Regions from separate parts of the Bacillus vallismortis genome, predicted to be linked through region 2. Evidence: riboswitches for the same ligand, from Rfam matches in the RefSeq annotation. Region 2 holds a riboswitch; the other holds the start of a gene.

Region 1 (15,205 bases), 570 kb from region 2:
CGAGTTTCTGGTTGACACACACATCAAATATTTCGCGTGTCGCAATATCACGCGGCACCAGATTCCCGTATGCCGGGTATTTCTCTTCCAGGAAGTACCACGGCTTTCCGTCTTTATATGTCCACACGCGTCCGCCTTCACCGCGCGCCGATTCACTCATCAGTCTTAGCTTGTCATCGCCCGGTATGGCTGTCGGGTGGATTTGAATGAATTCTCCGTTTGCATAATACGCTCCCTGCTGATAAACGATCGAAGCTGCAGACCCTGTATTAATCATGGAGTTCGTCGATTTTCCAAAAATAATTCCCGGTCCGCCCGTCGCCATAATTACAGCGTCTGAACGGAAGGATTCAATTTGCATGTTTGTCAGGTTTTGCGCAACAATTCCGCGGCAGGTTTTGTCGTCATCCAATACAGCGCCAAGGAATTCCCAGCCTTCGTATTTTGTAACCAGACCCGCAACTTCGTACCTGCGCACTTGCTCGTCCAGTGCGTAAAGCAGCTGCTGCCCCGTTGTCGCACCCGCATAAGCAGTTCTGTGGTGCTGTGTGCCTCCGAATCGGCGGAAGTCAAGCAGGCCTTCTGGCGTCCGGTTAAACATGACGCCCATACGGTCTAATAAGTGGATGATAGAAGGCGCCGCGTCACACATCGCTTTGACCGGCGGCTGGTTCGCAAGAAAGTCTCCCCCGTACACAGTGTCATCAAAATGCTCCCATGGAGAGTCGCCTTCCCCTTTAGTATTGACCGCTCCATTTATGCCGCCTTGCGCGCAAACCGAATGAGACCGTTTGACAGGAACGATGGAAAAAAGCTTAACCGCCATTCCTGATTCCGCTGCTTTAATTGTCGCCATGAGGCCGGCAAGACCCCCGCCGACTACGATAATGCTTGATTGACTCATGATAGCCCCTCTCCCTCTAGTAATCTAGTACTCTTATACAAATGCAAAAATCGCTTTTAAGCCTACGTAAGACAGTGCAACAAAAATAATCAGCGTAACGTAAGTCGAAATTCTTTGAGAACGAGGCGTTACCGTGATGCCCCATGTAACAGCGAACGACCATAAACCGTTCGAGAAGTGGAAAATCGTTGATAAGACACCGACAATGTAGAAGCCAAGCATAGCCGGAGAGCTCAAAATATTCGCCATCATGTCAAAGTTGACCTCAGCGCCCATTTGCGCTGCAATACGGGTTTCCCACACATGCCAGCTGACGAAAATGAGGGTGATGATACCGGTTACACGCTGCAGGACAAAGAGCCAATTTCTCATATAGCTGTATTGACCTGCGTTATTTTTTGCAGTAAACGCTATGTACACACCATAAATTGCATGATAAATTAATGGTAAGAAAATAATAAAAATTTCCAAGGCATACCTGAAAGGCAGACTATCCATAAAATGCGCAGCACTATTGAATGCTTCAGCGCCCCTTGCAGCAAACTGGTTGACGACTAAATGCTGAATGAGAAAGATGCCGACCGGTATGACGCCAAGCAAGGAATGCAATCTTCGAAAATAAAACTCTCTGTTCCCAGACATTACTTTACCCCCTGTTTGATAAGTGCGAAATGTGCTAATTCTCTTCCCCCACTTCTTTCAATTGTAAGCACTTTATTAAGATTTATTGACAATTTCATTTTACTCCTCCCTCAAAAGGGCGTCAAGAAAACGCGTACATAAATTACAATTTTCCGAATTAATTAGTTGATTCAAAAATTTTATTTTATCAGTATATATTTCTCCCTTAAAATTTCATAAGAATTACAGGATCATTCTGTAATACCTCCCCCTCTTTGGGCTATAATATACGAAGGAGAGAGGGGAGACAGATATGAAGTCTAAATTTGAAGCATCTATTGATCATTTAAAAGAAATCGAAATGAACGCCTACGCCTACGAACTAATACGAGAGATCGTTCTCCCAGATATGCTTGGCCAAGATTACTCTTCCATGATGTATTGGGCAGGGAAACATCTCGCCCGTAAGTTTCCTCTTGAATCATGGGAGCAATTTCCGGCTTTCTTTGAAGAAGCGGGCTGGGGAACCCTTACAAACGTAAGCGCAAAAAAACAGGAGCTTGAATTTGAACTTGAAGGGCCGATCATTTCCAACCGGCTTAAACACCAGAAAGAACCATGTTTTCAATTGGAAGCTGGTTTTATTGCTGAACAAATTCAATTGCTGAATGAGCAGATTGCCGAATCATATGAACAAGTGAAAAAGAGAGCCGATAAAGTGGTTCTGACTGTGAAATGGGATTTGAAAGATCCAGTGTAATCAAAAAGGCGGTGACTTCAATAGTCCCGCCTTTTTGATTATCGTTACACAGCTGAAGGGTGTTTTGAAAGCTCAAATGCATCGTGCAGCGCTTCGACGGCTTTCACCATGTCATTTTCGCTTACGACTGTTGACACTTTGATTTCAGATGTGCTGACCATTTTGATTAATATGTTTTTTTCCGCCAGTACAGCAAACATTTCTGCCGCTACACCAGGGTTTGAGACCATGCCGGATCCGACGATGGATACTTTGGCCAATTTGCTTTCTGTCTCGATTTTCGCGAATTCAAGCGCGCCCTTATACTCTTCAAGCACTGCAACGGCTTGGTTTGCGTCTTCTGTTTTGACAGAGAAGGAAATTCCGGTCTGATTGTCTCCGGCTTGCGTTTGGATAATGATATCAACGTTAATGTTCCTTTTGGCAAGTGTTGTAAATATTGTAGACAAGGTTGTCAGGCCGCCAGTCAGCCCGTAAATAGTTACCCTTGTGATTTGGTCTTCGAACGCAATGCCTCTGACAATTAAATTTTGCTCCATGGATGATTCCTCCTCAATTAATGTTCCCGCTTCTGTTTCTGTACTTGAACGTACTTCTAACGGCACTTCGTAATTTTTCGCAAATTCAACGGCTCTCGGATGAAGAACGCCGGCGCCTAAATTGGCAAGCTCAAGCATTTCATCGTATGAGATTCCGGCAAGCTTTCTCGCTGATTTCACATAGCGCGGATCGGTTGTAAACACGCCGGGCACATCTGTGTATATGTCACATTTATCCGCTTTTAATGCGGCAGCCAAAGCGACTGCTGTTGTGTCTGAACCGCCACGGCCCAATGTTGTGATCTCGCAATTGTCCGCCATGCCTTGGAATCCTGCGACAATCACAATCTTTCCTTGCTCAAGCTGGTCTGTTAAAACAGAAGTGTCGATATCTGTAATTCTGGCGTTTCCGTGTACGGATTCCGTGCGGATTCCCGCCTGCCAGCCAGTATAGGACACCGCGTCATAGCCTTTTTCATGCAGTGCCATTGAAAGCAGGGAAATCGTGACCTGTTCGCCTGTCGCCAGCAGCATATCCATTTCGCGTTTGCTCGGCTGGCCAGTGATGTCTTTTGCAAGGCTGACCAATGCGTCAGTGGATTTCCCCATAGCTGAAACGACTACGACGACTTGATGGCCTTTCTGTTTTTCTGCAATTGCACGGTTTGCCGCATTTTGAATTTTTTCGACTGAGCCGACGGAAGTACCTCCGAATTTTTGTACGATAAGACCCATGAATGACCACCCTTTACATTTTGGTTCGTGCGGGTGAGGAGAAAGAGCGCTTTGTCCACAATAAAAAAAGCAATGAGAGGAATTTGCTCTCATTGCTTATCAATTAATCATCATAAATGATTATGAACAACGAGATAGCCCTCCAAGAAAATGATTTCTTGACAGCCTTACATTTATTCAATGCACGGCCAGCAAATAATACCGATGGGGTTTTATTTGCTTCGGCGACGCTCCCCTTTCAGCCTTTTTCACAGAATCCATCTTTCTCCAAAGGCTTACTTTTGAAGTTCGCACCTCTATCTTCACCATATAACACGATCTAACTATGAAATTAGTTCACATTTTATCAGATCTTTTTTAAAAGGACAACACTATTTTTGCAATTTGTCGTAAAGGAGCTGAGCCGCCGCTGCCGGAACACCCGCTTTTTTGAGGTCCTCAAGGCTTGCTTCCTTCATCTTTTTAACCGAACCGAAATGCTTTAACAGCATTTTCTTTCTTTTCTCTCCGATGCCCGGGATGTCGTCCAAGACGGATTGAAACGCGCTTTTTCCGCGGATTTGCCGGTGAAAGCTGATCGCGAATCGGTGCACCTCGTCCTGAATGCGCTGCAGGAGGTAAAATTCCTGGCTGTTTCGTTCCAGATATACCGCCTCCAGCGGTTCCCCGATGAGTAAATTTGAAGTTCTGTGTTTTTCGTCTTTTGCTAAGCCGGCGATGGGAATATCCAGGCCTAATTCATTTTCAATGACATCCTTTGCAGCGTTGATTTGCCCTTTTCCTCCGTCAATGATGATCAGATCGGGCAGCGGCAGGTTTTCACGAAGCACTCTCGAATAACGCCTTCTGACAACCTCTCTCATTGAACCGTAATCATCCGGCCCTGTAACGGTTTTGATTTTATATTTGCGGTATTCCCTTTTGTTCGGTTTGCCGTCGATAAATACGATCATCGCGGAAACCGGGTTTGTCCCCTGTATGTTTGAGTTATCAAACGCTTCAATTCTGTGCGGTGTATAAATATTCAAAGCTTCACCGAGTTTCTGCACAGCCCCGATTGAACGCTCCTCGTCCCGTTCAATTAAAGAGAATTTTTCTTTCAACGCGATTTTCGCGTTTTTATGAGCCAGCATAAGCAGTTCTTTTTTCGGGCCTTTTTTCGGCTGGTGGACGTTTGTTTCCAGCAGCTGCTCAATCATCGATTGATCTACGCTGTCCGGAACTAAAATTTCCTTTGGAAGGAAGTGGTTGTTTTTTGAATAAAACTGCCCGATGAACGTAAGGAACTCATCATCAGCTTCCTGATAGAGCGGAAACATGCTGACATCCCGCTCAATAAGCTTTCCTTGGCGGATGAAAAAGACCTGCACACACATCCAGCCCTTATCATATGCGTACGCGAATACGTCACGGTCGACTAAATCGTTCATCGTCATTTTTTGTTTTTCCATCGTTGAGTCAATATGGGCGATTTGGTCGCGAAGCTCTTTTGCCCGTTCAAACTCAAGATTCTCCGCAGCTTCCTGCATCTTCTCTTCAAGCTCTTTTTTGACATCATTATAGCCGCCCTTTAAGAAACGGGTAATGCGCTCAACCAGCTCTCTGTTTGTCTCTTCGGAAATGTCCTTTACGCACGGAGCGAGACATTGGCCCAAATGATAGTAAAGGCATACTCTGTCCGGCAGCTTGGAGCATTTTCTGAGAGGATACAGCCGGTCTAGCAGTTTTTTTGTTTCCCTTGCAGCCTGTACATTCGGGTACGGCCCGAAATAGCGCCCCTTGTCTTTTTTGACATTGCGGGTGACAATCAGCCTTGGATGGCGTTCATGGGTAAGTTTTATGAAAGGATAGGTTTTGTCGTCTTTCAGCATGACATTGTATTTCGGATCATGCTTTTTGATCAAGTTCATTTCTAAAATAAGCGCTTCAAGGTTGGAGGACGTCACGATATATTCAAAATCCTCGATTTCCGTCACAAGCCTTTGGGTTTTCGCATCGTGAGAACCGGTGAAGTAGGAGCGCACTCTGTTTTTCAGCACTTTAGCTTTTCCTACGTAGATCACAGTCTGCTGCCGGTCCTTCATGAGATAACACCCGGGCTGATCAGGAAGGAGGGCGAGTTTTTCTTTCAGTTGTTTGTTCATCTGTTACCCTTCCTTATATTTAGTCCTTTATTTCCAGTTTAACACGAACGTTTGTTTTTCTCTACGGTTCACAATTGGCGAATAAAAAAAGCGATCCCTCAATCGGAATCGCTCTGGCATGTAAGCAGCCGTAAATTAAAGATGTTTGTTTACAAGCTCTTGAAGCGCTTCTTTCGGTTTGAAGCCGACAGAAGTTTCAACAACTTCTCCGTCTTTTAACACAAGAAGTGTCGGGATGCTCATAACGCCGTATTTTCCGGCTGTTTCTTGGTTTTCATCCACATCGATTTTTACGATTTTGAGTTTGTCTCCCATTTCTTGATCCAGTTCTTCAAGAACAGGTGCAATCATTTTACAAGGTCCGCACCAAGGAGCCCAGAAATCAGCCAGTACGACGCCTTCGCTTGTTTCAGCTGAGAAAGATTGATCAGTTGCTTTTACGATAGCCATTATTGAATTCCTCCAATTGTGAATGATGATGTTTAGTATAGCATCTCCCATTCGTTCACGCTATTTTAATGCTTAGAAATTATTTTCTCCTGATCGCAATCGGTTTACTCATTTTTGTCTTGATGGAATGGGATATGTCTTTTTTCATTAAAACACAAATCTGATAATGGCCCCGATCACTACAATTGCCCCGATGATCATTAGAATGGTACGAAGCATAGAATAACACTCCTCTTTACTGTCATGTACTTTACCATGCCCTCCCGGAGCAATTTTCAAACATGAAAGAGAGCGCCGGCATGAACCTCCGGCGCTCTCGCTTGGTTAAGAATCAGCCCGCAGCGTGAGTAAGACAACTGACATAGGCGGGAGTTTTACTTTCAGTTTGTTTTTGTTGAGCGTGTATTGGCTGAAAGATTCCGGTTTGACGTGATGAGGATCGTCAAACGTGTTATGGGCATTCATTTTTTCTGCCGTGAGAATGACTCCGGAATGGTCCGCAGTCTTGTCAACACCTCTCAGTTCAATCTCGGCCTCCGCTTTGTTTTGATGGTCAATGTTGCAAATCGTAATATTGATATCGCCTTCTGCATGTTTCGAGGCTGAAACACTGATTTGCGGCAGCGTTTCTTCCTTCCATTCATAGTCAGCAGACGTTGTTTCAGTGTCTAAAAGAGAAGCATCCTGGTGTACCTTAAACATATCAAATACATGGTACGTCGGTGTCAAAAGCATCCGCTCTCCCTCAGTCAAAATCATGGCTTGAAGAACGTTTACCGTTTGGGCGATGTTGGTCATTTGCACCCGGCGGCAATGCTGGTGGAAAATGTGGAAGTGAGAAGCCGCCACCAGTGCATCGCGAATGGTATTTTGCTGATAAAGGAAACCAGGGTTCGTGCCCGGCTCAGGATCAAACCACGTGCCCCATTCGTCAATAATCAGGCCGACCCGCTGCTCCGGATCGTACCGGTCCATAATTGTGCCGTGTTTTTGAATCAGTTCGTCGATATATTTGGCCTTTTTCATTGTAATGAACCATTCATCCTCTGTGAATTCTGTCGCTGACCCTTTGCCTTTCCAGAAATCACCCGGAATCGTGTAATAATGAAGGCTCAATCCGTCCATCAGGCCGGCGGCTTTTTTCATAAGCACGTCCGTCCAATTAAAGTCATCTACATTTGCGCCGCCAGCAATTTTATAGATTTCATTGCCGCTGTAATTTCGCACATAGGTTTGAAAACGCCGGTACAGATCAGCATAGTATTCAGGGTGCATGTTTCCGCCGCAGCCCCAGTTTTCATTGCCCACCCCGAAATATTTCAGCTTCCAAGGCTCCTCTCTTCCATTTTGTTTTCTCCAGTCTGACATTGGAGTGCCTTCTTCAAACGTCATATATTCGATCCATTCCGCCATTTCCTGAACCGTTCCGCTTCCGACATTCCCGCAGATATAAGGCTCGCATTCAAGCAGCTCGCAAAGCATCATAAATTCATGCGTTCCGAATTCATTTGATTCAACTGTTCCGCCCCAGTGCGTGTTAAGCATCGTCTTTCGGTCTCCGACACCGTTTGCCCAATGATATTCGTCTGCAAAACACCCGCCAGGCCATCTGAGGACAGGAATATGAAGCTGCTTGAGCGCTTCCAGCACATCCTTTCGTATTCCGTTTATATTGGGAATGCTCGAGTCTGTTCCGACCCAAATCCCCTCATAAATCCCTCTTCCTAAATGCTCCGCAAAATGACCGTATATATTTTTGTTAATCGTTCCTTTTACAATATCTGTCTGGATCACTGCTTGATGTTTAGACATGCCTGATCATTCCTTTCATACGAATATGAAAAGCACCACAGTCAAATATGTGATCTGTCTTTCGCCTGAGGAGTCCGCATGAATGTAAGCGCTTTTAAAGTAACGATATTATATATGTTCGTACATGTCAATGATATTTTTTATTACGTATACATTTGTACGTATATATTTAAACATACAAAAACCCCGAACTTCAGCAGTTCGGGGTTTCCTTTACGAGTGTATATTTAATTGTTTGAATTCCTCAGTTAATAACGGAACCACTTCAAATAAATCGCCTACGATGCCATAATCAGCTATTTTAAAAATATCGGCTTCGGGATCCTTATTAATGGCGACAATGATCTTGCTGTTTGACATCCCGGCTAAATGCTGGATGGCGCCGGAAATGCCGCAGGCGATGTACAAATCCGGGGTGACGACTTTTCCGGTCTGCCCGATCTGGAGAGCGTAATCACAATAATCAGCGTCGCACGCCCCGCGAGAAGCCCCAACTGCGGCTCCGAGCACTTCGGCAAGCTCCTCTAGCGGCTGAAATCCTTCCTTGCTTTTGACTCCGCGGCCGCCTGCAACGATAATTTTGGCTTCGGAGAGATCAACGCCGTCCGTTGTTTTTTTCACAACCTCTTGGATAACGGTGCGGAGGTCAGTATGAGAAACATCAAGGCTTTCGATACTCCCTGACCTGCCGGTGTCTTTTTCTGAAGCTTGAATGTTATTAGGGCGAATCGTTGCAAAAATCAGCGGATCGGTTGATATGACGCGTTCAAATGCTTTCCCCGAGTAAATCGGCCGTGTGAATACGACATTCTCTCCGGCAACGCTTACATCAGTAGCATCAGAAATTAAGCCTGTTTGCAGCCGGGCCGCGAGCTTCGGTGATAAGTCTTTGCCCATTGCTGTGTGCCCGCATATGACTGAATCGGGTTTTTCTTGGCCAATAATGGCATTCATGACCTGGCTGTATCCGTCTGCCGTGTATGCTTTCAGCTTCGGATCCTCGGCTGTGAGAACTTTATCGGCTCCGTAATGGATAAGCTCCTGTGCAAGGCTTTGAGCATTTTCTCCGATCAAAACACCGATGACTTCTCCATCACCTGAGATGGTTCTTCCTGCAGCTAATGCTTCAAAGGTGACATTCCGCAATTCCCCATCGCGAATTTCTCCAAGTACGATCACTTTTTTTCCCATTCTAACATCCCCCTGTTTCTTTGAATGTCCAAGCTTTACATGACTTTAGCTTCGCTGCGGAGCAATGAGACGAGCTCTTTTGCCTGTTCGGCAGGCTCACCTTGGAGAAGCTTCCCGGCTTCTTTTTTCGGCGGAAGAAAACGCTCTATGGTTTTCACTTTTGGTTCGGCATCCTCTTCGTCAAGATTAAGATCATCTAGCTCCAGCTCTTCAAGCGGTTTTTTCTTGGCCTTCATAATTCCCGGAAGCGATGGATAACGCGGTTCGTTTAAACCCTGCTGAGCTGTGACAAGCAATGGGAGAGTCGTTTTGATCTTCTCAACATCCCCTTCAACGTCTCTTTCTGCTTCTGCATCAGTGCCGTTGATTTCGAGTTTGGTGATCGTCGTGATGCACGGAATATCCAGCAGCTCGGCAAGCCGAGGGGCGACTTGTCCTGACCCTCCGTCAATGGCAACATTTCCGCCGAGAATCAAATCAAACTCCTGATCCTTCATATAGTGGTATAAAATTTGAGATATAGAATATTGGTCGGGTTCCTCGAGATCATCTTCTATGTTGATTAAAACGGCTTGGTCACATCCCATGGCAAGCGCCGTACGCAATTCCTTTTCCGCTTCTTCACAGCCGACAGTGACGGCGGTGATCGTGCCGCCGTGCTTTTCCTTCAGCTGGATGGCTTCTTCTATCGCGTACTCGTCGTATGGATTAATGATCCATTCCGCTCCGTCGTCCTGAATCTTTCCTGCTTCAATGACGATTTTTTCTTCTGTGTCAAACGTCCGTTTCATCAGTACAAATAGATTCATGATCATATCCCCTTTTATTCGCCCTTGAACTGAGGCTTTCTTTTTTCGAGAAATGCCTGGATGCCTTCTTTGGCGTCCTCTGACTCAAATGCTTCACCAAACCGCTTTGCTTCAAGCTTTAAGCTGCCATCATAGGAATACACCTTGTTTGAATAAAGAAGCTCAAGCAGTGATGCCAGCGTTTGCGGGCTTTTTTCTGCAAACTTAGCGGCAAGCGCTTTTGCTTTTTCAAGCACTTCTGCTTCATCCTTCGCTCCAATTGAAACAAGTCCGAGATCAAGCGCTTCTTTTCCGGATATCGGTTCTCCGGATCCAATGAGCTCTAATGCTTTGGCTATCCCGATATATCTCGGTAGACGCTGTGTTCCCGCAAAACCCGGAATGATACCGAGGTTAAGCTCAGGGAGCCCCAGTTTGGCATCTTCCGCGGCGATTCTGATATGACACGCCATCGCCAGCTCAAGTCCGCCCCCAAGTGCAGCACCATGAATCGCTGCGATAATTGGTTTAGGGAAGCCTTCAACTCTTTCCATCAGCTGCTGGCCGCGCTCAGCCAGCAGTGAGGAATCCTCATTGCCTTTAAGCGATGTAAATTCTTTAATATCAGCACCGGCTGAGAAAAATCTTCCCTCACCGTGAATGATAATGCTTCGTACGCCTGCATCTGTCTCACATTGATCTAGACAGGAGGACAGCTCTTCTAATATCCGGCTGGAAAGCGCATTTGCCGGCGGATTGTGAATCGTCAAGACTGCCACAAATTGATCAACCGCCAGTGATATTGCATTCATAAGACAGAACCCCTTTACTTATTATGAATTCCGGACACCAACAATTCTAAAACGCTGTCGGATAAGGCAGCGAGATCGTACTTTTGGTCATTCATCACCCAAGTTGTCACGGTTTCGTCAATCGTACCAAAAATCATCTGCCGGGCGAGGCGGACATCGAGGCCTTTTTTTAATTCGCCTGATTGTATACCTTCCGTCAAAATGCCATCCAAAATATTTAAGTAGCCCTTTAATATTTCATTGATTTTCTGGCGCAGCTCCAAGTTGGACTGACGGAGCTCAAGCTGAGTGACAATCGCGAGATTATGGTCATCCGCTAAAAGAGTAAAATGCTTTGAAATGACAAGCGCCAGTTTTTCTTTGGCTGTCTTTTTTTCTTTGATGCCCTCTTCCATCCGCTCAATAAATTGGCCCATTTTTTCTTTAAATAGAGAAATTAAAATGTCTTCTTTATTTTTGAAATAAAGATAGATGGTGCCGTCCGCTACTCCGGCTTGTTTGGCGATTTTGGACACCTGTGACTGGTGGTAGCCGTTTTCCGCAATGACTTCTACTGCTGCATCAATAATCTGCATATACTTTGGCCGTTTTTGCTTCAATGTTCATCGTTCCTCCCTATAAAAATGAATGACTATTCATTCATATTTTCATGATAAGAAGGATTTTCGGCTTTGTCAAGTTTATTCATAGATGTTCTCTTTTTTCTTATGTCATTTGTGGTTAATATGATGATTTTCGGCATCTTCTTCGAGTAAACGCCTTCTTAAAATTTTCCCTACCGCCGTTTTCGGCAGTTCTTTTCTAAATTCATAGGCTTTCGGCACCTTGTAGGGAGCGAGACGGGATCTCGCAAAAGCGTCCAGTTCTTCTGTATCGGCTTTTGCGTCTTTCTTTAACACGACAAATGCTTTTACTGTTTCTCCCCTGTAGGAATCCGGCACACCGGCAACGACAATTTCCTGAATGGCTTCATGTTCATAAAGCGCTTCTTCGACTTCACGCGGGTAAATATTATAGCCGCCGGCGATGATGATGTCCTTCTTCCTGTCGGCAATATAGAAAAAACCCTCTTCATCCATATAGCCCATATCTCCGGTGAACAGCCAGCCGTCTCTCAGTACAGCGGCGGTTTCCTCTGGTTTGTTCCAATATCCTTTCATGACTTGCGGGCCTTTGACAATGATTTCTCCATGCTCATACGGTGCGGCAAGCTCACCCGTCTCTTCTGAATAGATCGCTGCGTCAGTACCCGGCCAAGGACAGCCAATACTGCCCGGCTTGTTTTTCCCCCAGATAAAATTGGAGTGCGTCACAGGGGATGCTTCAGACAAACCATAGCCTTCCACAAGCTTTCCGCCAGTCACTTTTTCAAATTGCTGCTTTACCTCCACAGGGAGCGCGGCTGATCCGCTAAGACAGCTTTTAATAGATGACAGATTATAGTGCTGCAATTTGGGGTGATGCAAAAGGCCAATGTAAATTGTCGGTGCGCCTGGAAAGAGCGTCGGTTTTTGCTTGTCGATGATTTTAAGCGTTTCGAGCGGGTCGAACTTAGGAAGAAGAATCATTTCGAAGCCTTGCTTAATCGAATAATTCATCACTGCCGTGAGCCCGTAAACGTGAAAAAACGGTACAATGGCAAGCACTTTTTCAGCAGCTTCCTCTACATCGTACATCCAAGCCGTGCACATCTCGGCATTGGCCAAGATATTCCGGTGTGTAAGCATGACCCCTTTGGGAGCCCCCGTTGTTCCTCCAGTATACTGAAGAACAGCGATATCATGCTCAGGCTCGATCTTCGGGATTGTCACGAGCTCCATATTTTCCTGCTTCACGCTGGAGGCAAACGTGTGAATGTGATCATTTTTGTCAAAATCGATGTGCACTTTTTGTTTTTGTGTCAGCGGGTAAAGAATATTTTTCGGAAAAGGCAAATAGTCTTTTATGCTGGTTACTAAAATCTGATCCACTATTGATAACGTTTTCATTTTTATTGCCTTCGGAAAAAGCAAATCTAAGGTGATGATCACACTTGCCCCAGCATCTCTCAACTGGTACTCAAGCTCATGCTCGGTATAGAGCGGATTCGTCTGGACCACGATGCCGCCGGCAAACAAGACGCCATAATAAGAAATGACTGATTGCGGGCAATTGGGCAGCATAACAGCCACTCTGTCTCCTTTTTGCAGGCCATTGGACTGTAAAAAAGCTGCGAGTTTAAGCGCATCCGTCAGAATGTCATGAAAGGTGAGTTTTTTTCCATAAAACGTTACGGCGGTTTTGTCAGGGAATCGTTCGGCGGAGTCTGTCAGGATGGATTGCAGGGTTTGGTTCGGCAACGGAAGATCATGCGGAATTTCGTCGGGATACTCGGCAAGCCAAGGCTTTTGAGACTGCATAAAACCTCCCCTTTCGGTTTTAGAGTTCCACCCTATCATTATAGCAGATGGACGGCAAAAAAAAGAAAAAGAAAGGTAAATCTTTCTTTTTCTCATGATACGAACAGATAAATAAGACCGATTAACAAAAAGATTCCCGCCGCGGCGAGGAGTGCTTTTGCAAGCTTTTCCATCGATTCTCCGTCCCCTTATATTCCGGCTGCCACCACAAATGAAAGCCCGACAGAAATGACAAATGAAATAAAACCGACAGCCCGGTTATCATTTTCGATTTCCTTATCAATTTTAAACCGCGGAGTCAAAAACTCAAAAATAAAGTAGCTGAGCAGAAGCATGACAAACCCGTAAACGCCCCAGCCGATCATTTGCAGCAGAGAATTGTGCTGGGAAATGGAATGCTGAAATACGTTTGCGATTCCTAAAATTTTTCCGCCGGTCGCCATTGCCACCGCAAGATTTCCTTTTTGAATCTCTTCCCAGTTTTTATAAGCTGTCACCAGCTCAAACACAGTCAAAAAGAGGACGAGGCAGAGAACCGCGACACTGTAATACGCCGCGATTTCCACAAGCTCGTTTTCCCAAAAATCACTCATGGCCATACTCCCTTTTATTTTAGTTCAACAACCGTAACGCCTGATCCTCCCTCACCTGCTTCACCGAAACGGGAGCTTTTGACGCTGCGATGGTTTTTCAAAAGATCCTGCACGCCTTTTCTTAAAGCGCCAGTTCCTTTTCCGTGGATGATTGACACTCTTGGATATCCCGCTAAGACTGCATCATCCAAGTATTTTTCAACACGGCTGAGGGCATTTTCATAGCGTTCGCCGCGAAGATCAAGTTCGAGCGATACGTGATAATCCTTTCCTTTAACAGCCGTAATGATTTTTTCTTTTTTGGGTTCCGGAGCTGATTTGATAAACTCCAAATCTTTTTCTTTTACTTTCATCTTTAAAATGCCGATTTGGACATTCCATTCACTGCCGCCGGTTTTTTCAAGCAGTGTTCCTTTTTGCCCAAAGGTGAGGACTTTCACCTCATCACCAGGCTTGAAATTGCGTTTTTGCGTTTTCGGTTTTTCCGGTTTTTTGGACTTTTCAAAGGTAGGAACTGCGCCTTCTAGCCGTTTCTTCGCGTTGATCAGTTCGTGATCCTTGAAGGATCTGTGTTCTTGTTTGATTGAGCGCAATTCGTGAATAATGTCTTCGGCTTCTTTCGTTGCCGCTTTTACTTTTTCAGCCGCTTGCTGTTCAGCCTCCTCGAGCATTTTGTCTTTTTTGCTGTTGAGCTCGATGATTTGCTGCTGTAGCTCTTTATGCAGCTTATCTGCTTCTCTTCTGATAGCCTCCGTCTCAGAAAGCTCTTCTTCCGCACGTTTTTTGCTTTGTTCCAGCGACGCAATCATCGTATCGACTTCGTTGTGCTCGGCCGTCATTTCTGATTTCGCCTGCCCGATGATATGGTCCGGGAGCCCAAGGCGTTTTGAAATTTCGAAGGCGTTGCTTCGTCCCGGCACACCAATTAACAGTTTATAGGTCGGCGACAGCGTTTCGATGTCAAATTCGACGCTCGCGTTCATGACGCCTTCTCTGTTATAGCCATACGCCTTTAATTCCGGATAGTGCGTGGTGGCTAACACTCTTGCATTGGTGCGATGCACGTCATCCAAGATGCTCATGGCGAGGGCAGCCCCTTCTTGCGGATCTGTCCCTGCGCCCAGCTCATCGAAAAGGACCAGGCTGTTTTCATTGACCTGTTCTAAAATGCCGACAATGTTCACCATATGGGACGAGAACGTACTTAAGCTTTGCTCAATCGACTGTTCATCACCGATATCAGCGAATACATGCTCAAATACTGCCGCTTCTGATCCTTCATCTGCCGGAATATGAAGACCGGATTGCGCCATTAAGGTTAATAGGCCTAATGTTTTAAGGGTGACTGTTTTCCCTCCGGTGTTTGGCCCTGTAATGACCATGGTTGAAAAATCGCCGCCAAGTTCAATATCATTAGCAACCACCTGTTCAGCCGGAAGCAATGGATGGCGGGCTTT
Region 2 (15,205 bases):
ACGGAAGCAAGATCACAATCCAAGGAAGAATCGCCCAGATCATATTCCAGTTGGCCCCCCAGATCGAGCCGGAAATCCAAACCGCGGCTTGCATAAAATCATGAGGGTCCATCTTGAGCTGAAAAATCAGCAGCAGAGCATTAAATCCGGCATTCACGCCAATACCGACTAAAATCAGCCGAATCGGTGTCACACCTTTTTTCCAAGCCAGAAGATAAATGAGAAACGCGGCGAGGAATGCGCCCGCCAAAGCACTGAACGGAAGCATAAATGTTCCGAAAAAGCTGAGATTTGAAGCTGATTCTTGAAAAAAGTATATAAAAAGCACAACAGCAAGCGAGCCGCCGGCGTTAATGCCGAGAATGCCGGGCTCAGCCAGATCATTTTGAGACACGCTTTGCAAAATGGCGCCGGCAACAGCGATTCCTGCCCCAACGAGCAATGAAAGGATGATCCGCGGCAGCCTGAACTCAAATAAGACAAGTTCATCACGCGCCGTTCCTTGGCCGAAAAAAACTTGGAGCGTTTTAAGCGGTGCAATTTTGATGACACCCAAATTCAAGCTGATAAAAAAGACCATTACGATCAGCAGAAAGGTCACAGCCATCACAACGAGCGGTTTTTTCGTTTTCGTTTTCATTACAGCCCTCTCCTTTCCCGGCGTGCCAAGTAAAAGAAAAAGGGAACGCCGATGAGAGAGGTCAGCGCGCCGACAGGTGTTTCAAAGGGCGCGTTTACAAGTCTTGCCGCAATGTCAGCAAACACGAGCAAAACGGCGCCAAGCACCGCCGAACAAGGAATGATCCATCGATAATCCACACCGACCAAAAAGCGGGTAATATGCGGTATAATCAGCCCGATGAATGCGATGGTGCCGGCAATAGAAACAGCGGCTCCCGTCAAAATCACAACGACAAGCATGCCAACCACCTTCACCGCCGATGTATATTGTCCAAGCCCTTTCGCCAGCTCGTCACCGAGACTTAACACTGTCACAGACCGGGCGATGATAAACGCCAGCGTTAAACCGGCCGCCCCCGCGAGAAGCAAAAGATGGACACCTGACCATTTCACACCCGCTACCCCGCCAGCATACCAAAAACTGATATCTTGAGCGACATCAAAGCGGATGGCAACAGCGGTTGAAATGCCTGTAAAAAAATAAGAAACTGCTGATCCTGCCAGCGCAAGCTTTACCGGCGTAAGTCCGCCCCTTGAAAACATGCCAATCCCCATTACCGTAGATGCCCCGAGTCCCGCTCCTGCAAAGGACCATAGCACAAGCCCCATCATAGAAAGTCCGGGAAAAAAAGCAAATGCAATCGAAACGGCAAACGCAGAGCCTGATGTCACCCCCATAATTGAAGGTTCTGCCAAAGGGTTTCTCGTCATCCCCTGCATGATCGCGCCCGACACCGCCAACAAAGCGCCGACAAGCGCAGCGGCAGCCGTTCTCGGCAGGCGAAGGTCGTGTATAATTTGGTGGGAGGTCTCTTTCGGCTGAAAATGAAAAATGGCGTCCCACACCGTGCGCAAATGAATATCGGCCGCACCGAGGGATATGGATAAAAGCGCGCCAAGACATAGTAAGCCTATCCCTGCAATAAGGACAATGACCGCGCCAAAAGACCTGGACGTCCATTGGTTTTCTTCTGATATCATCTGTATATTTTTCCTTTGACTCAACAGCCGAACTTCCTTTCTAATACTGATAATGATTATCAATTATTGTTCCAGTATATCAATTTTTCTGCTAATGGAATAGAGCGTTCTGAACAAAATGAGCATATGATTGCAAAAAATACCGTGTCCAACTGGCTCCTGCAATGGTATAATCACATTTGATAATGATTCTCTTTATCATCTATTTTCTGGAAAGAAGGTATGAGATATGAACCATATATACAAGAAACTCGGAGCCGCGTTTTTTGCCTTGCTATTGATTGCGGCACTGGCAGCCTGCGGGAATCACTCTGAAAGCAAAGGATCTTCCTCTGATTCAAACGCCGGAGAAACCGTTACATATAAGGCTGAAAACGGCAATGTGAAGATTCCTAAGCATCCTAAACGGGTGGTTGTCATGGCTGACGGCTACTACGGCTACTTCAAGACACTCGGCATCAACGTCGTCGGTGCGCCTGAGAACGTATTTAAAAACCCTTACTATAAAGGAAAAACCGACGGTGTCACAAGCATCGGAGACGGTACTTCCGTTGAAAAAGTCATTGATTTGAATCCTGACTTGATTATCGTTTGGACAACGCAAGGCGCTGATATTAAAAAACTTGAAAAAATCGCGCCGACCGTCGCGGTAACATACGACAAGCTCGACAATATTGAGCAGCTCAAAGAGTTCGCAAAAATGACGGGAACTGAAGATAAAGCAGAAAAATGGCTGGCTGAGTGGGATAACAAAGTTGCTGCGGCTAAAACAAAAATCAAAAAAGCCGTCGGTGACAAAACAGTCTCCATTATGCAATCGAACGGAAAAGATATCTACGTATTCGGAAAAGATTTCGGAAGAGGCGGAAGCATCATTTACAAAGATCTCGGTTTGCAAGCCACAAAGCTGTCAAAGGAAAAAGCCATTGATCAAGGGCCGGGATATACAAGTATTTCATTAGAGAAGCTCCCTGACTTCGCCGGAGATTATATTTTCGCAGGTCCATGGCAAGCAGGCGGCGACGATGGCGGCGTATTTGAAAGCTCCATTTGGAAAAATCTAAACGCCGTTAAACATGGCCATGTCTATAAGATGGACCCGATAGGCTTCTACTTCTCTGACCCGATCTCATTAGAAGGGCAGCTGACATTTATTACGGAAAGCTTAACAAAATAACAAAAGAGCCGCCTGCCCGCGGCTCTTTTGCCACATCTATAAGGAGCGGCTCATTTTGAACCACATCGGATATTTTCTTTCGCAATTCATATTTAGCCTCATCATCATCGCGATCAGTTTTTTTAACGGTCTCTATATCGGAAAACCCTTTTCTAGTGTGCTTCTTGTATTTATCTTAGTGCTCGTTCTGTTTGATTTGCTGGAAAGGCTGAAAAAACGATTTTTGCATATTCGATTATCAGTCAAAATTTTTCTCTCAATTTCTGCTTTCCTGTCAGCAGTTTTAACAATCGGATTACTAACGGGAGAAATGATGATTTTATAACAAAAGACACCTGACAAAGCGAATCAGGTGTCTTTTGTTTATGCTTTCTGAAACTTTTTAACAACAAATGGATAAACGATCAATCCGACAAAGAATAAACCGATGCCGAGAATAAATGTCGTTAAATCCGCTGTGCCTGTTATGATGACAAACAATGAGTACGCGCACGCTAATATCGCGATCAATCCGTCTTTGACACGGGAGCCTCTCAGCTGGTCATACGTTTCACCTTTGATGACAAGCTTCAAGCTGTAAATCGCTGATACTAAATACGGAATTAAATAGGCAAGCGTTGCCGCTGTCGTTAAAAACGTAAATGCGTCACTTATTGTCCGGGAAATAACCGAGAAAATGAAGACTTGTGACATGACATTTGTAATGATAAGCGCGATAACCGGACTTCCCTTTTTATTCGTTTTCGCAAAGAATGCCGGAAAATCTCCCGCTTTAGCCGCTTGATATGGAACCTCAGAGCCGAGCAAAATCCAGCCGAGCATCGTTCCGAATAAACAAAGGATGGCCAAAAGTGCCATAATCACGCTTCCCGCGTTTCCAACAATCGCATACAGCACATCAACAAACGGTTTTTCAGAACCGACAAGCTTATCATGCGGCAGAACACCCATGGTAATCAAAGTCACAATAATATAAATGCTCAATGCAATCAATAATCCGGTAATTGTCGCGCGTTTCACCTCACGCTGAGAGCGCGCACGGCCTGACAGAATAACCGCTGATTCAATGCCGACAAACGCCCACAGTGTAGAAATCGCGGCGTTATGCACCTGCCCGCCAATTCCAATGCTTGTGCCGTTTTCTCCTTGAACCGGGAAATAAAATTGATCGAATAATGCCGTTTGAAACACAAACAATCCGGCAACGATAAAGAAGACAAAACCTAATACTTTAGAAAGCGTCGTGACAAAGTTCAATTTACTTGCACCGTTAATGCTAGTAACGAGAATCGTGTGCGTGCCCCATAACAAGACCGTACATACAGCAAACGTCAGCAATTGGCCAAGAGTCACCTCTTGCCCGCCGATCGAAAACATTTCACGTTTATCAACCAGGATCGGGAAGAACGAAGTCAAGTAACCTGCGAGACTTGTGATAATCGCCACGTTACTGATCCAGCTCGCCACCCAGTAGCCCCATACCATTGTGAAACCGGCCGCGTTCCCTTTTTTCGGATCAGAGAACAGCGCCCTTGCATAACTCTGCGGTCCCGCTTTCAGTTCAGGCTTGCGGATGGACAAGTGTCCGAAGACAAGTGCAATCATCAGCACGCCGGCACCTGTCAAAAGCCAAGCGGACGTGGCGCCAAACGGACTCGCGATTGAAGCAAGCGAGCTCGGCAAGGAGAAAATTCCCGATCCAACCATATTTCCAACGACAAACGCCGTTAATAACCAAAAACCCCATTTTTTCGTCTGTTCCATTCCAGTACCTCCATGATTCTTTGTACGGACCAGACCCCGAGATCATGTAAACGCAAAAAAAGCCTGAACAAAAGTCCATGCTTAAAGAAACACACACCCTTGATCTCCGGATAGCCCTCCGCGAAAAAGCACGCGGCAGTCCTGCACTTATTCAGATACAGTCCCAGCATAGAGAAAGGATCGGCTTTCTCCACACTTCGGCGCTGATGCCTTTTACACATGTTAAACAGCTCCTGTCAGCCTGGCATGTGCTACTCATCATCCGCGCAACCTCTACCTCACTGAGAAAGAGTGAGGATTTAATGATTCAGTTACTCCCAGAAGGTTATCAAAGAAAGGATGATCTGTCAAAGGGAACAGATGGAAATACGGATAGAGCCCTAGCCCTATCCGCATGTGATTATCGATTATTTTTCTTTTTTTGCACTGCTTCTTGAAGCGGATCATCTTTTAAGGCTGAACCCGCATCTTCAAGAGCTCCCTGAATGACGTTTTTTTCTTTTTCAGAACGTTTTCCTTTATCTTTATTAAAGAAATCCATTCGAATCACCTCTTTTAGAAAATAGGTACATGATTAAGATGCCTTTTTCTCAAAAAATTATACGAGAAATGTTTTATCGTTCAAAGTCCTGTTGATCAAACATACATTCTCTTGCTATATTTGTAATTCAGAGATTTTTTGCAAAAGATAAAGGAGAAGCGGAAAATGACAGGAAAAACACACATCATGGGAGGCATCGCTTCTTGTACGGCAGCGGCTTATTATTATGGATTTGATCCTGCGCTTATGGCAGCGTCCGGCGCGGTTGGGGCATTGATTCCCGATATCTGCCACACGCAAAGCAAAATCGGGAGAAGATTTCCTATCCTTGCGAAAGTCGTCAGCTCCGTTTTCGGCCATCGGACGTTTACGCACAGCCTGCTGTTTCTGCTCATCATGTTTTTTATCACAGCCACATATATTCCAGATCAAAACATATCAACCGGACTGATGATCGGAATGGCGAGCCACTTGATCCTTGACGCTTGGACGGTGAACGGAATTAAACTGCTATTCCCATCAACGATTCGCGTGAGGCTCCCATTATATATGAAGACAGGCAGTTTTTCTGAGCAGCTTGTGTTAGCCGGCCTGACAATTGCTTCATGTTACTACTTTTATATGCTGTTTCATGGACGCATGATTTAAACGTGAGTGCTGACGCTTGTTCTAACGGGCTGTTTTTAGTAGATTTTACATAAGAAGCATTTCATGCAGATGACCAAGAAAACGTGAGGAGCCATATTAATGAAAGGAACCTTTTTTCATAATCAGCGGTTTTTATGTATTTCAATCGTATTCATGTGGGTGAAAACGTATGCGATTTATAAACTCGGCTTTCATTTGCAGATTGATTCCCTATTGGAGGAGCTAATACTGCTGATCAATCCGCTCAGCTTTATCCTTCCTTTATTCGGGATTGGCCTGCTCCTGAAAGATATCAAGCAGCGGGTCTTTTTGCTGATTGCCAATTTGGTTCTGACTGCCATCTTGATCTCCAATACGATTTTTTACGGCTTTTATATCGATTTTATTACCATCCCGGTTTTGTTTCAGGCCAGTAACATGAGCGATATGGGCAGCAGTGTAAAAGAACTGTTCAACCCTTTGTTTATCGCTCTGTTTGCGGATATGGTTTGTTTGCTGCTGCTTGCCCGAAAAGAGAAGAAACCGCAGACAAAAGCAGCCCCCCGCACGATTAAACGGTACTATGCCGCTTCCTGCGGCTTGATTCTCTGCACTCTGGCACTTGCAGAAGTACAGCAGCCGAAGCTTTTGTCACATTCCTTTGACCGGGAAATGCTCGTCAAAAGCATCGGGCTGTTTCAATTCCATATATACGATACGGTTTCTCAGACTGTAAATGTAAGCGCGAAGGCATTTGCCAATGAAGACAGCATGACTGCGATTAAAAACTATACAGAGGCTGATTACAGCAAGCCTGACCAAAGCAAATTCGGGCTGGCGAAGGGGCGCAACGTTATCTTTGTAACGCTTGAATCGACCCAAAGCTTTGTTTTGAATGAAAAGGTAAATGGAAAAGAAATCACCCCGTTTATGAATGATTTCATCAAAAAAAGCTATTCCTTTGATCATTTCTATCAGCAAACAGAACAAGGCAAAACATCCGATTCAGAATTCATCGTCGCTAATTCGCTGTATCCTTCCCTTAGCGGCGCCGTCTTTTTCACAAAAAGCGACCATCAATTTCACACGATGTACAAATCGCTGAAACAACATGATTATTACTCAGCTGTTTTTCACGCCAACCATAAAACATTTTGGAACCGAGATGTGATGTACGAGACATTTGGGATTGACCGCTTTTTTGATGTTGATGATTTCCATGTCACTCCCGGGACATCGACAAGCTGGGGCCTGAAGGATAAGGAATTTTTAGAACAGTCAGCCGGCAAGCTCAAAAGTCTGCCGCAGCCGTTTTACAGCAATTTCATCACGCTGACGAATCATTTTCCGTTTGAGATTGATGAAAAGGATCAGCTGATAGATGAATTTGATTCAAGCAGTGACCTGTTAAACCGCTATGTAACCACGGTGCGCTATGAAGATGAGGCGTTGAAGCACTTTATCAAAAAACTGAAGGATGAAGGTTTATACGAAAATTCGATGATTGTATTCATGGGAGATCATTATGGCATTTCTGAAGCCCATAATGAGGCGATGGCAGCATTTTTAGGGAAAGATGAAATTACGCCGTATGACAACGTTCAGCTCCAGCGGGTGCCATTTATCATACATATCCCGGGAATCACAGATCAAAAGCCGGAAACCATCCATGATGCCGGAGGACAGGTCGACGTTAGGCCGACACTGATGCATCTTCTCGGCATTGAGACAAAGGGCGATATCCAATTCGGCAATGATTTGCTGTCAAACGACCGAACGCCATTCACCGTGCTGCGAAACGGCAGTTTTATTACGAACGACTATATCTATACAAAAAACACGTGCTACAGCCAACAAACAGGGAAAGTGCTGGAAGACCAGGACGCATGCCTCCCTTATAAAGAGAAAGCAACTGAAGAGCTGTCTCTCTCTGATAAAATTTTAAACGGTGACCTGCTCAGGTTTTCTGAATGACAAAATCCCTCTTTACAGAGGGATTTTTCACGTTTCAAACATCACTTTTCCAGTCAGATTCGTTTGATAGCCGTTTAAATGAGATAGACTCGCTTTGTAGTCCTCAGAGTTCAAGATCTCCTTCACAGCTTTCACCAGCTGCTCCTGTTTTTTCAAAACGACGATATCATATTGTTCGTCGATGAGCGGGATAAAATCCACACTGCCCATATGTGCCGCGTGCTGCGCTCCGATTCCCGCGTCAGCCTGTCCGCTTGAGACTTGTGAAGCGACTGCGTAATGATCGGTCACGATATCGCCGTATCCCTTTATGTCAGCCGGATTCACACCAAGTAAGCCAAGCTGTTCATCAAGCAGCACTCTGGCGCCCGAACCCTTTTCCCTGTTGATCATCCGAATATCTGCCCTTCTTAGGTCATCCCAGCCTTGAATGTTTTTTGGATTCCCTTTTTGCACATACAGTCCGGCTTTGCGGAGAACGGCGTTGATCAGGCAAAACGGTTCGCCTGACAAGATCCGTTTTGCATAAGGCGCATTATATTGCCCCGTTTCCGCATCATACAAATGCAGGCTGACAATGTCACACTTGCCTTGATACATATCAATCAGGCTGTTTAAGCTCCCTTTGTATTTCCTAAGCGGCGTCTCCTGAATCGCATTCTCCAAATGTTTGCTGAGCAGATCCATCGAAATGTCCTGTCCGCTGATCATGACATTCTTTCTGCCATCCGGTTCCGCCTCCTGCATCTGTTTCGGCTCTTCGGCAACGGCAATGGGCTGAGACATTCTCATATTCGTTTTGTATTGCTTTAAATCTTCTTCGTCAACACGCATCTGCCTTCCGACACGGTAAGCAGGAAGCACGCCTTTTTTAATTAAATCATAAACGGTCAGCTTTGATACCTTCAGCAGACCTGCAACTTCTTCTATTGTATAGGAAGAGGTTTCATTCATTATCATCACCTCCCTATTTTATTATACCTTTTCAACGAATGTATAAAAACCCACATAAACCAAACATAATCAGTTATAATTAGATATAACTAATTATAAGGGGTGCAATCATGTTTAAAAAATATTTCATGTTAACAGCAGCCTTAACGGCTATTCTGCTTTCAGCAGGCTGCACCGCAAACCAGTCTTCAACGGATAGCGAGAAAAACGTAACGTTAACCATTTCAGCTGCTGCCAGTGCACAGGATGCGCTTGAGGAAATCCAACAGAACTATGAAAAAGAACATCAACACATCACAATCCAAAATAACTATGGCTCATCAGGCGCCTTGCAAAAACAGATTTCTCAAGGAGCAGGGGCAGATCTGTTCTTCTCAGCTGCTGAGGATAAATTTCAAAAGCTGGTGGATGACGGCGATATCGCCAAAAAAGACAGCACTGATTTAGTTGGCAATGAAATCGTGCTGGTCGTGCCGAAAAACGGAGATTCGCCTGTGACAAGTTTCAGCAATCTGGCTAATTCAGAAAAAATCGCCCTCGGGACGCCGGAATCCGTGCCGGCAGGAGCTTACGGGAAAGAATCACTGACAAAGCTGTCTCTATGGGACAAAGTAAAGGATAAGATCGTTTACGGAAAAGACGTCCGCCAAGTTCTTTCTTATGTTGAAACCGGCAATGTGGACGCAGGCATTGTTTATAAAACAGATGCCCTGATCTCAAAAAAAGTCAACATCATTGACGAGGCAAAAGCAGATACCCACAGCCCGATTGTCTATCCGCTAGGGATCGTAAAAGCTACAAAACACCGTAAGGAAGCGAAGGAATTTTACGATTACCTGCAATCCGATGAAGCAATGAAAGTATTTGAGAAATATGGTTTTACTGCTAAGTAACATAAGCGCTTCAGCGTTTTTCACACCTATTGTGCTTTCCTTTCAGGTCGCGGCAGTTGCCGGAATTGCTGTCATTATTCTCGGAACACTGGCGGGGGCATGGATGTCGCGGGCAACATTTTTCGGAAAAACGGCGCTCGAAACATTGTTTATGCTTCCGCTCGTTCTTCCGCCTACTGTTGTCGGTTTTATCTTGATCGTCATTTTCGGAAAGCACAGTTTTATCGGACAGGCCATCGAGTGGGTCTTTCATCAGCCTGTCATCTTCACCTGGTGGGCTGCTGTAATCGCCTCGGCTGTTGTGGCCTTTCCGCTTATGTATCAATCCGCCAAAACCGGATTTGCTGACATTGATCGCGATATACAGGGAGCTGCAATGGTAGACGGCGCCGGCAGATGGAAGGTATTTATCCATATTTCCATCCCGCTCACCTATCCCTCATTGCTGACCGGAAGCATCCTCAGCCTTGCACGGGCGCTCGGAGAGTTTGGCGCAACACTCATGTTTGCAGGAAACATCCCCGGTGTTACGCAAACATTGCCGACAGCTATTTATGTCGCATTGGATTCCGGCAACAATACCCTTGCTTGGGCGTGGGTCGTCTGTATTGTCGTCATTTCCTTTTTGATGCTGTTTTTTATTCAGCAGAAAAAAACACACTAAAAAACTCCCCATCTTGGGGAGTTTTTTATTAAAACAGAAGCTCATCGGGATTTGGGCCGACACGCTCATCTTTGTTTAACGCGTCGATTTTATCCATGTCTTCCTGGGACAATTCAAAATCAAAGATATCAGCATTTTCGATAATGCGGTGTTCTTTGATAGATTTCGGAATCGTGACAACCTCGTGCTGCAGATCCCAGCGCAAAATCACTTGAGCCACAGATTTATTGTGTTTTTCAGCAATCTCTGCAAGCACTTCGTTATCCAAAAGCTGTCCCTGCATGAGCGGAGACCATGCTTCCAGCTGGATGCCTTGATGTTTACAATAGTCTCTTAATTCTTTTTGCGTCAAACGCGGGTGAAATTCCACTTGGTTTACCATCGGTTTGATTTCAGCGTCTTTCAGCAATTCTTCTAAATGATGAACTTGGAAATTGCTGACGCCGATCGCGCGGATTTTTCCGTCCTTGTACAGCTTTTCAAGCGCGCGCCACGTATCTTTATATTTATCCTTGCCAGGCCAGTGGATTAAATATAGATCTAAGTAATCTAGCTGAAGTCTTTCCAGGCTTTTTTCAAAGGCAGCAAGCGTTGTTTCGTAGCCTTGGTCTTCATTCCATACTTTTGATGTAATGAAGAGCTCTTCTCTTGCCACACCGGATTCTTTAATTCCAATGCCAACGCCTTCTTCATTTTTGTAGACAGCTGCTGTATCAATGCTGCGGTAACCGTTTTTAATCGCCGCTTTCACAGATTCAGTCGCTTCACTTCCGTTTTCTACTTTAAAAACACCTAGACCGAACCAAGGCATTTCAACTCCGTTATGTAACTTTACAGTATCTTTTAAACTTGTTGCCACTTGAACATCCACCCTTTCATTGAAATATAAGCGTCTATATTATCTCACACTCCTCCGAGCCGATACCAATAATACGCTTAAAATCCTCTTTCTGTTTCTTTTCTCACATCAAGGGCAGCCGCACACTATTTTTTCCTATTTGAATGAGGTGGGAATCCATTATTGTAAACACATATAAAAAACAAAGGAAACAACTTGAAACGTATTCGTATCCCAATGACACTCGCGCTCGGTGCCGCTTTGACAATTGCCCTTTTGTCCTTTTCTTCAGCTGAAGAAAAAACCCGCTCCGAAGACCACGACGGCCGGAACATCTGCCGCTGAGATCGGTTTGCATGTAAACCTTGATGTGCTTGGCATTGCCAATCAGATTGCTGACGCTATTAAATCCGCACAGAACCGGGATGGATTTGTGAAAAACCTTATGGAGTCTTCCTTCTACGCTTCCGGCCAGAAATACAACGTTATGGTATTTAATTTGAGCCAGAAATATGTAGATCACTTAAACGGTGTGCAATTTTACGGTTCAGCCGTTTACGACGGCATGACGTACGGCATTTGGGTATTTGAAGATGGAACCTTTACAAACAAAGGTGATGGCGGCTGGATCAACTGGGCCTTTAGAGGCTGGTTTGATCGGGATGGCATCACTGTCGAATTCCATCGTCCTTAATATAGAAAAAAGCTGACGCTCTAGCGCCAGCTTTTTTGCTTCATCTATTCGCCGCCTTCAAGCATGGCGGCTTCCACATCATTAATGTATTGGCGAAGCTCGTGGGAGATGTCCCGGGAAATTTCCCGCTTCTCGAAGAGTGTTTGAATTTCATTTCTGATCGCCTGGACAGCCTTCAACTTCACTTCCAGTTTTTGAGCTTCAAATTGGGCACTAGATTTCAGGTCGTGATGGCTGTGTTCCAGCCTGAAAATTAACTGTTTATAAAACGCAATGACAGATAAAAGCACTTCTTTATGTTCTTCCGTCTTATGTTTTTCAAGATATGCAATTGCTGCCTTCGCCGTTTTCACTCTCGTTGCCTGTATCAGTCCCGCTTCATTTAAAATCGACATCTCCGGCTTTTTATGTTCACCAAAGAAAATCCAATACATCAGCCGCTTGAGCCTTGTTTTTGATAACCCGACTTTAAATGGGTTGCCATACAAAATTTCTAATTCATTAAACCGATCTTGCAGCACGTTTGCCGTTTCTTCCGGAATGTCTCCCCGCTCTCGCATTTCCATCAACGCCTCTTGCTCAGCGATAATGGCTTGCGCCCTGAGTTTTCGCTCTAGCTTTTTAATACGATTGGATGATGTATACTGCTGAAAACGAAGATTTTTCATCTTTTCATTGTATTCCCCTATCACCGCCAGAGAGGCTGTTTTGTTTGTATCATTCATGTCCTCTTTTATCGTTTGGAGAGCTATTTTAATTAATTTGCGTCTCGCCGTCAGCCATTTTTCATTTCGTTTCTCATCCTCTTCTTCTTTTTCCGCCAAAAGAGGCAGGACAACGGCGGCAATGGCTAAAGTGCATAAGATGACGCCGGCCGCTAAAAAGAGAATCAGATTTCTTTCCGGAAACGGTGTGCCATCCTCCAGAAAATAGGGAATAGAGAAAGAACCCGCAAGCGTTACAGCTCCGCGCACCCCTGAAATCGAAAGCAACAGTGTCGAACGAAGACCCGGTTTATAAATGTTTTGATCCTTATTAAAGAACCACTTCCCGTTCCAGAAGAACAGCACCCACAGAAATCTTAGCAGCATTAGCGTAAATGTGATCACCAGGATATAGCTAATCACCTGCATGTTGCTCACTGCGGTGTCATTAAAGATGACAGAAATGACGTCCGGAATCTGTGCCCCGAGGATAACGAAGACCAGGCCATTCAAAATAAATAAAATAATGTTCCATGTACTCGAGGAGACGATTTGCAGTTTGGCCATCGCTGATGATTCCAGACGATCCTGTTCAACCGCATGGATGATTCCACCCGCCACAACAGCTAAAATACCGGAAACGCCGATTTCTTCCGCTGCCAAATAAATCACAAACGGCGTCAGAATTTGAATCAGCATATGCATCGTGACATCCTGCATGCCGAGACGGCGCAAAAAGAGGCGAAAGCGGATAATCAAGAATGAAATGACAACTCCGCACAGCAAGCCCCCAAGAGAAATAAAGACAAAGCTGACAGCCGCTTGCGCTAATGAAAATGTACCGGTCACTGCTGCCGCAATCGCAAACTTAAAGGCCACCAGACCTGATGCATCATTCATCAGCCCCTCCCCTTCAAGCAGGCGAAGAATCCCTTTTGGCATTTTCACTCTTCCTGATAATGCGCTGACAGCGACGACATCAGTCGGTGAAAGAATGGCCGCAAGTCCAAAAGCCGCTGCCAGCGGAATAGCAGGAATCATCCAGTGAATCGTGTATCCGCCTACAATCACAGTCGCAAATACAAGGCCGAGTGCAAGCAATAAAATCGGTGCGCGTAAATTCCAAAGCTCCGCCCGCGGCGTTCTCTTTCCATCATTAAATAGGAGAGGCGCGATAAACAGAACAAAAAACAATTCGGTGTTTAACTCAAAATGAAGCCCCTGTTGAAATGAGGCCGCAAGAATCCCCAGCGCCACTTGAATCAGAGGCACGGGAATAAACGGAATAAACCGATTCACGATATTGGATATCGCAATAATCGTTAATAAAACGAGAACAACTAAAAATATGTCCAAAGACATGACCTCCTTCGTCTGCTGTGTTCCATAGATCGTCGGTAAATGCTTGGCTAAAAGAGGCTGAATCTCGGACGGCCTTACATCCGAGAGGTGATACCGCAGGAGTTCTCTCCACTTCTCTTCTTTTATAGTACCCTTTTCAGGATATAATTTCTCACGATATGCTCATAGTGAACTTTTTTGCAACAGGGCAAAACACAACCAAAAAGAGACAGGGGGCCGTCCCTGTCTCTCGTCTTTCTTTATCAATGATGAAAATTCGTGCCGTCCGTTGTCGCTTTAATAATGCCGGCGCGTATGACAAAGTCACCGAAGTGCTCGCCTTCCTCGCGTTCTTTCGCATAACGGGAAAGAAGGACGCGCAGCTCGCTTAAAATGTCTGCTTCACCGATATTTTCACGGTACATTTTGCTTAAACGGCTTCCGTCAAATGCGGCGCCAAGATACATATTGTATTTGCCCGGCGCCTTTCCGATAAATCCGATCTCTCCGAGTGCATGGCGTGCACACCCGTTCGGGCACCCTGTCATGCGAATGGTGATTTCCTGATCACGAAGGCCGTTTTCGTCAATGATCTCTTCAACCTTATCTAAAAGGGTCGGCAAATAACGTTCTGCTTCAGCCATTGCCAATCCGCAGGTCGGAAGCGCCACGCATGCCATAGAGCCGCGGCGGAGCGCTGAATGATGCTTGCCGTCAGTGAGTCCGTATTGCGCAATTAATGCACTGATTTCATCTTTTTGATCGCTTGAAACGTTCGCGATAATCAAGTTCTGATTAGATGTCAGACGAAACTCGCCTGTATGAACTTTGGCGATTTCCCGCAAGCCTGTCATCAGCTTATAATCATCGTAATCCGTTATACGGCCGCCTTCGACAAACAGCGTAAAATGCCATTTATCCTCAATGCCTTCCACCCAGCCGTAGCGGTCGCCGTTATGATCGAAATGATAAGGCTTTGCTTCTTCCAGACTCCAGCCAAGACGGTTTTCCAATTCTTCTTTTACAGTTTCTAAACCGAGGCGGTCAACGGTGTACTTGAACCGCGCATTTTTGCGGACAGAACGGTTTCCGTAATCACGCTGAATCGTAATCGTTTTTTCAGCAACGTCATACATTTGCTCAGGGCGGCAGAAGCCGATCACCTTGGCTAATTGCGGATATGTTGCTGTGTCGCCATGCGTCATTCCCATACCGCCGCCGATTGCCACGTTAAAACCGATCAGTTCGCCATCTTCGACAATCGCAATGAATCCGAGATCTTGTGAAAAGACGTCAATATCATTGGACGGCGGAACGGCAATACCGATTTTAAATTTCCGCGGCAGATAGAGCGGGCCGTACATTGGCTCGA

What was found. A riboswitch is a leader RNA that binds a small molecule or an ion and turns the genes downstream of it on or off. The one in region 2 is predicted to bind lysine.
Region 1: another riboswitch for lysine. It lies ahead of BV11031_RS03770 (aspartate kinase); the one in region 2 lies ahead of BV11031_RS00655 (amino acid permease).

What each region holds. Positions count from the first base shown of each region.
Region 1 covers NZ_CP026362.1:686,518-701,722, reverse strand. Annotated here, with positions in the region: gene sdhA (succinate dehydrogenase flavoprotein subunit) at 1-904, opposite strand, end outside; gene sdhC (succinate dehydrogenase cytochrome B558) at 938-1,546, opposite strand; gene BV11031_RS03775 (YslB family protein) at 1,839-2,285, shown strand; gene BV11031_RS03770 (aspartate kinase) at 2,330-3,559, opposite strand; lysine riboswitch at 3,687-3,866, opposite strand; gene uvrC (excinuclease ABC subunit UvrC) at 3,931-5,703, opposite strand; gene trxA (thioredoxin) at 5,839-6,153, opposite strand; gene abfB (alpha-L-arabinofuranosidase AbfB) at 6,478-7,965, opposite strand; gene BV11031_RS03740 (electron transfer flavoprotein subunit alpha/FixB family protein) at 8,179-9,156, opposite strand; gene etfB (electron transfer flavoprotein subunit beta) at 9,192-9,965, opposite strand; gene BV11031_RS03730 (enoyl-CoA hydratase) at 9,980-10,756, opposite strand; gene fadR (fatty acid metabolism transcriptional regulator FadR) at 10,771-11,355, opposite strand; gene BV11031_RS03720 (AMP-binding protein) at 11,467-13,155, opposite strand; gene BV11031_RS03715 (DUF350 domain-containing protein) at 13,344-13,748, opposite strand; gene BV11031_RS03710 (endonuclease MutS2) at 13,763-15,205, opposite strand, start outside.
Region 2 covers NZ_CP026362.1:120,473-135,677, reverse strand. Annotated here, with positions in the region: gene BV11031_RS00675 (FecCD family ABC transporter permease) at 1-640, opposite strand, end outside; gene BV11031_RS00670 (FecCD family ABC transporter permease) at 640-1,686, opposite strand; gene BV11031_RS00665 (iron-hydroxamate ABC transporter substrate-binding protein) at 1,892-2,839, shown strand; gene BV11031_RS00660 (hypothetical protein) at 2,895-3,164, shown strand; gene BV11031_RS00655 (amino acid permease) at 3,203-4,603, opposite strand; lysine riboswitch at 4,707-4,887, opposite strand; gene sspJ (small acid-soluble spore protein SspJ) at 5,004-5,144, opposite strand; gene BV11031_RS00640 (metal-dependent hydrolase) at 5,310-5,792, shown strand; gene BV11031_RS00635 (LTA synthase family protein) at 5,892-7,745, shown strand; gene BV11031_RS00630 (substrate-binding domain-containing protein) at 7,773-8,699, opposite strand; gene modA (molybdate ABC transporter substrate-binding protein) at 8,810-9,592, shown strand; gene modB (molybdate ABC transporter permease subunit) at 9,564-10,256, shown strand; gene pgoN (glyoxal/methylglyoxal reductase) at 10,285-11,115, opposite strand; partial or broken gene yvgO (stress response protein YvgO) at 11,311-11,788, shown strand; gene BV11031_RS00605 (Na+/H+ antiporter) at 11,833-13,848, opposite strand; gene cysI (assimilatory sulfite reductase (NADPH) hemoprotein subunit) at 14,097-15,205, opposite strand, start outside.